Linked DNA regions of Funiculus sociatus GB2-C1. The protein of the gene in region 1 interacts with the protein of each later gene in a pairwise test. Links are inferred from orthologs where the notes say so. Each region holds a gene or a part of one and is shown in the gene's direction. Other genes may lie near its edges.

Region 1 (3,307 bases):
CCCAAACAGAACTTTTTTTTGTTGAGTGCAGTACGTCTGGCGCACCAAAAACTCCGATTGAGAAGTTAGGATGACAAGCATCGCATCAGTATCTCAGACAGAATTGACCCAAAGACGGCAAAAGTTACGTCGCCAACGACGGATGAAATCTTTTCAGGCGGTTTGGCGAAGTCTATTCATCGCTGGATTGGCTGGCGGTTTAGTTTGGGTAACGACTTTACCAGCCTGGGTGATCCTAAAACCAGATCAAATTGAGATTGAAGGCAATAAAATTCTCTCAAAACAAGCGATTCAGTCGCTACTGTCGCTTTCCTACCCGCAGTATTTGCTGCGCCTGCAACCGGAAATTATTGCCGAAAAGTTGGAATTGCAGCCAGCCATAGAACAAGCCACCGTTACCCGGCAACTGTTTCCCCCCAGTTTGACTGTACAAGTTAAAGAGAGACATCCGGTAGCGATCGCTCTTTTAGCCCGCACTTCTTCCCCAACCAAAACAACACCTCGTGCGGGATCACCGCCCCAGCCCTTATCAGCTGGTTTGTTGGACGAAGATGGTGTCTGGATGCCCTTAGAAAGCTACGCCGGACTAAAGCCAACTATTCCCTTACCCACCTTAAAAATCATTGGCTATAGAGATGAATATCGCCCCTATTGGTCAGCACTTTACCATGCAGTAAGCCGCTCCCCAGTCAAGGTTTTTGAGATAAATTGGCAACAACCAGCCAATTTAATTCTTCGTACTGAGCAAGGAATGGTACATTTTGGTTCTTATAGTTCCCGATTTGCCTATCAGCTGGCTGTCCTCGATCGAATGCGCGATTTGCCAGCCCATCTTTCCACTAGCCAAATTGCCTATATCGACCTGAAAAACCCAGATTCTCCAGCCATTCAAATGAAAAAAGTCACCGCCCCCGTGACAACCAACAACCCTTAAAATCATAGGTGCAACTAACTCATGCTTAAGCCAGAAGTCGTCCCCCGAAATTAATTAATTCTTTATACTGCATTTTAAGAACAGCATCATCCTTCAGACAGTTGCCGCCAGACCTCTTTAGGAACGTCAATGCACCTATGACACTCGTTGGTTTTAAGGGTCAACTTACCCTATAGTTGACTCATATCGCTTCCCTAAACTGAAAAAGCTGTTTATTGACCCTTCCTATTTGCAATGACGCTCAATAGTAAACCAGGGCTTGACAATCAAAGCTCACATACCACAGGAAACGCTCTTCGTCCACTCTCCGTGGACAACGCCAACCCGTTTAACAACGCTGGGTTACATTTAGGTCAACACGATGCCAGCAAGACACCCAAGGAAGAAACCAGGAGTGACAACATCGTGCCAGGTAGCGTCGCCAAAATTAAAGTGATTGGTGTTGGTGGGGGTGGAGGCAATGCGGTTAATCGCATGATCGCCAGTGATGTAAGTGGCGTTGAGTTTTGGTCAATCAATACAGATGCCCAGTCACTATCGCACTCGTTAGCCCCCAGACGCTTGCAAATGGGACAAAAATTGACACGAGGTTTGGGTGCTGGCGGCAATCCTGCCATCGGGCAAAAGGCAGCAGAAGAATCGCGGGACGAAATCGCTCATGCCCTAGAAAACACCGATTTGGTGTTCATCACCGCTGGTATGGGCGGCGGTACGGGTACTGGCGCTGCCCCCGTTGTCGCGGAAGTGGCTAAAGAAATGGGAGCATTGACGGTGGGTGTTGTCACTCGTCCTTTCACCTTCGAGGGACGCCGCCGCACTTCTCAGGCAGATGAAGGCATTGCCGCTTTGCAAAGTCGGGTGGACACCCTAATCGTGATCCCCAACAATAAGTTGTTGTCGGTAATTCAAGAACAAACGCCAGTACAAGAAGCCTTCCTAATGGCAGATGACATTCTGCGCCAGGGTGTGCAGGGGATATCTGATATTATTACTATCCCCGGCCTGGTAAATGTTGACTTTGCCGATGTGCGCGCAGTGATGGCAGATGCGGGATCGGCGATGATGGGAATCGGTGTTGGCTCTGGGAAATCAAGAGCCAGAGAAGCCGCAGTTGCCGCAATTTCTTCCCCCTTGCTAGAGTCCTCGATTGAAGGAGCTAGAGGTGTAGTATTTAACATTACAGGCGGCAGCGACTTGACGCTACACGAGGTGAACGCCGCAGCGGAAACAATCTATGAGGTTGTCGATCCCAACGCTAACATCATCTTTGGAGCTGTGATTGATGACAGGCTGCAAGGCGAGGTGAGAATTACCGTTATTGCTACGGGATTTAGTGGAGAAGTTCAGTCCACACCAGCAGCGAGAGAAACGCGCACTCCCAGACAACCGCAGCGCCCAGTGGCACCAACACCAGTTCCTCCACCCACGCCTACTTATGAGCCTAGGCCAGAAGCTGGCTCTGGATTGGATATTCCAGACTTTCTCCGCAGACGCCGTCCACCACAACGTTAGAAGAATTAAAAATTAAAAATAAAGCATTAAAAATCAAAAATTTTTAATCTTTAATTTTTAATTTTTAATAATTGGTGGGAAATTTATTAGCAGGATGCGACATTCTTGGACACTGCCAAGAGCGCTGTAGGTTTAGCTATTTGTACAATCTATATTTTTAAGGCGGAATCGGGTCAATTTAATCGCAATATGAGGTAACAAGTAATAGGTAACAGGTAATGAATACTACTTACGATGTACTTGATTCCCCCAATTACCTTTTTACCAATTACCAATTTCTAATATGAGTGTTACAGACAAATCAAGCGTTCCTGTTGCTCTTACCATCGCTGGTTCCGATAGTGGCGGCGGTGCGGGTATTCAAGCTGATTTACGAACGTTTGCCTTTCACTGCGTTCATGGCACCAGTGCTATAACTTGCGTGACGGCTCAGAATACGGTCTTGGTGACGCGGGTTGATGCTCTACCTGTAGATGCGGTTGTCGCTCAGATTGAGGCGGTGGTGACGGATATCGGCGTGCAAGCAGTGAAAACGGGAATGTTGCTCACAGCGGAAATTATCGCGGCTGTGGCGCAGCAGGTGGAAGTTATGAAACTTAATAATTTAGTGGTAGATCCGGTAATGGTATCGCGCACGGGCGCTGTGTTGATTAACGATGAGGCTGTGGCAACTTTACAGAATGTCTTGATCCCCAAGGCAACGATTGTGACACCGAACCGCTACGAAGCTCAACTATTGAGCGGTTTACAGCTTCATACTCTAGATGATATGCGGGCTGCTGCCCAACGCATCCATCAGCTGGGAGCAAAGGCTGTATTGGTCAAGGGAGGAGGAATGCAGGGAAATTTACGCGGCGTTGA
Region 2 (3,193 bases), on another replicon or contig:
GAGAAGTTCATCAATTCTGCAAGGATTACTATATCCTGGTTATTCCGATTACCTAATGGCTAATGACTAATTTCATCAGCATTCTGATTATTGGGGGATGATACAACATCTGGCAGAGAGCGGCGGAATAGATAAAGCCAAGCTAAACCAGCTAATCCTAGAGTCATTCCACTCAGACTTATTACTTGAGCAATCCGCAGTGGGCCCAGCATCAGACTATCGGTACGTAATCCTTCAATCCAGACGCGGCCGGCACTATAAGCCACCATGTAAATTAAAGCGAGAGTACCCAATTTGAGGCGTGGTCTCTTCAAATCCCGAAAAAACAAAGTTATCAGTAATCCAAACACCATTAAATTCCAAAGGGATTCATAGAGAAAGGTAGGATGGAAATACTCAAAATTTTTGTACCCAGCCGGACGATTAGGGTAAGGAATAAAGAGTTTCCAGGGCAGATTTGTCGGACGACCGAAGGCTTCAGAATTGAAGAAATTGCCCCAACGTCCGATTGCTTGACCGAGAATCAAAGAGGGCGCTACCAAGTCGGCTAATTGCCAGAAGGGAATTTTTTGAAGTCGGGCAAAAATCAAAGCTGCCAAGCTACCGCCGATTATGGCTCCGTGAATGGCAATGCCACCTTTCCAGATCGCAATAATATCACCTGGCTTTTGGGCGTACTCTGACCACTGAAACAAAACATAGTAGAGTCGGGCGCTGGGAATTGCCGAAACGATTAGCCATAGTGCCAAGTCGCTGATTATGTCTGGGTTGACTTTACGGCGCTTTGCCAGATATTGAGAAAGGCTTACCCCAATTAATACTGCTGAGGCAATTAAAAGGCCGTACCAACGGATGGCTAAAGGCCCTAGTTCAACTAGAGTCGGGCCTGGGGAGGCAAATTGAAAAGCTAGAGGCAAAGTGGAAATATCAAGAAGCATGGGCTTTGGTTGATCGTATCTTGGGGATCGACCCGTTAATGTGCTTTGCTTTCATGTGAGCATCGCACTTCAATAGTGTATCGGATGCTTGCTTCGAGTCTTGTATTTCATGAGCTATACCCTACTCCACTTTTAAGCCAGAAGCTATAGCATAGAGATCCTAGAAAGATTTGCTGCTATGTCTCAAGTTACTCCTATGATTACTACCGATTCGTCTACCAAAACCTTAACTCGTCCCCTGTTGGGATTAACCCTGTCAGAATTAACCCAATGGGTTCAGGAACAGGGACAACCCGCTTACCGGGGACAGCAACTATATCAGTGGATTTATCAAAAAGGGGCGCGATCGCTTTCTGACATTACTGTATTTTCTAAACAGTGGCGCGACCAAGTAGCCGATTTCCCCATCGGACGCTCCACCCTACATTACCGCTCGGTCGCCCCAGACAAAACGGTAAAATATCTGCTGCGACTTGCTGACGGTCAAATTATCGAAACTGTTGGTATTCCCAGCGAAAAACGCTTCACTGTCTGCGTATCGTCTCAGGTGGGTTGTCCGATGGCGTGCGACTTCTGCGCCACTGGTAAGGGAGGTTTCATCCGCAACCTCGCCAAACATGAAATCATCGATCAGGTGTTGACGGTTCAAGAAGACTTCGGGCGACGAGTTAGCCACATTGTATTTATGGGGATGGGCGAACCGTTGCTGAATACAGATAATGTACTCGGTGCAATTGAATCTTTGAACAAAGATGTGGGAATTGGACAGCGGTGGATGACAGTTTCCACAGTGGGAGTACGCGATCGCATTCACCAACTCGCTAAACATCAACTGCAAGTCACTCTCGCCGTCAGCCTGCACGCCCCAAATCAGCCGCTACGCGAAAAACTCATCCCTACCGCACACCGCTATCCTCTAGACGAGTTATTAGCAGAATGTCGCGAGTACGTAGAGATAACTCGTCGTCGCATCTCTTTTGAATATATCTTGCTGGCGGGTGTAAACGACCTCCCAGAACACGCCGAACAATTAGGCAAACACTTGCGGGGTTTCCAGTGTCACGTTAACTTAATTCCCTACAATCCTATTCAAGAAGCCGATTATCAGCGTCCTAGTTCTATGCGGATTCAATCTTTTGTTTCCGCTTTGAAAAAGCAACATATTGCTGTTAGCATCCGCTACTCGCGTGGTTTGGAAGCAGATGCAGCTTGCGGACAACTTCGTGCCAGTAAAAAGTAAACTCTCATCGGTAATGTAAAAAGGCAAAAGAATTCTTTTGCCTTTTTTTACTGTTTATTTATGGGCGTATAGTCCAGGCGCATAAGCTTCTATCACTTTGCCCGTGAGAGAGCAAGTCACCATCAAGTAGTCGCAGCTGTGGCATTGTGTCCGAGTCAGATTACTACTATTAATATAGTAACGTTCCGCCGGACTGCCACAGTTTGGGCATCTAATTGCTTGGACTATTTCCATTTTTAAAGTCTTCATTTGAGTCAGTTTCTTAAAGTAAAAATTTGTCAAATTTAGCAGCAATGCCGCTAGATAAAAATGAGCTAAATTAACAATTTAGCTAAACTCAATGTTTTAAAAATTGTAAAGATTCAGAAGTAGAAATACAAAATTAATTGTATTGGTGTATGCCCTACGCCTCTACGCATAATGACTTTTTCTTGCTCTTTACTCCTGAAGGCTTACATAAAAAAGATTGAGCTTTCTTTTCTATTATGTCCCTATGATTCCTAATTAGCCAGCATATTTAAGGATTTTTAATTAATTCAGTCCTAAGAAATATAATCTATATCCTTTGATCCCCAGGCGGATTACCTGCATATAAAGGGCGTATTCGCCATAAATAGCCGTATTTAGACCTTTGAAAAGCCAATATAATTTAAAGATTGTGTAAAGTTTGCCTTACATTAAGCGCCGATTTGTATGTTTTTTTACACCAGTTAGAAATGTTTCTTTGCTAAAAATACAACCAGAAGGATATTTTTTTTATTAAAAATAAAAATATTGAAGGTTTAATTAATATTTTTCATCAGCCTGTGGATATATTCAAAAGTGACAAAAGATAGAGATAGACGCGATCGCCTACTTCAACGCACCTCTGCGTTAGCGTTGCGGCGCGACCGCGCTATCGCCAGCGTTTAAACTTAAAACCTCAGCTGGCGCGAAGTGCCATCATCAACGAAACGCTGTTCGCCCACACCAACAACTTGTACAATGGTTTCGCGACTTGGTGTCCATTGCCCTT

Evidence for each region.
Region 2: the proteins of ftsZ (region 1) and rlmN interact in binary tests that used the Escherichia coli proteins (3 or more experiments, as listed by UniProt). The link is inferred for Funiculus sociatus GB2-C1 from one-to-one orthologs.

What each region holds. Positions count from the first base shown.
Region 1 is NZ_JAMPKJ010000004.1:73,867-77,173, reverse strand. The notes cover bases 345-3,307. They hold ftsZ (cell division protein FtsZ), read left to right. Parts: upstream 345-1,168; coding sequence 1,169-2,446; downstream 2,447-3,307. Other genes in these bases: thiD (bifunctional hydroxymethylpyrimidine kinase/phosphomethylpyrimidine kinase), read left to right, coding at 2,730-3,307; NDI42_RS03500 (cell division protein FtsQ/DivIB), read left to right, coding at 345-934. In the rest of the region: more of NDI42_RS03500, read left to right, coding at 71-344. UniProt on the Escherichia coli protein: Essential cell division protein that forms a contractile ring structure (Z ring) at the future cell division site. The regulation of the ring assembly controls the timing and the location of cell division.
Region 2 is NZ_JAMPKJ010000010.1:2,415-5,607, forward strand. The notes cover bases 299-3,147. They hold rlmN (dual-specificity RNA methyltransferase RlmN), read left to right. Parts: upstream 299-1,116; coding sequence 1,117-2,178; downstream 2,179-3,147. Other genes in these bases: lgt (prolipoprotein diacylglyceryl transferase), read right to left, coding at 299-938; NDI42_RS07070 (replication restart DNA helicase PriA), read right to left, coding at 2,233-2,412; NDI42_RS07075 (glycoside hydrolase family 31 protein), read right to left, coding at 3,093-3,147. Also shown: more of lgt, read right to left, coding at 60-298; more of NDI42_RS07075, read right to left, coding at 3,148-3,193.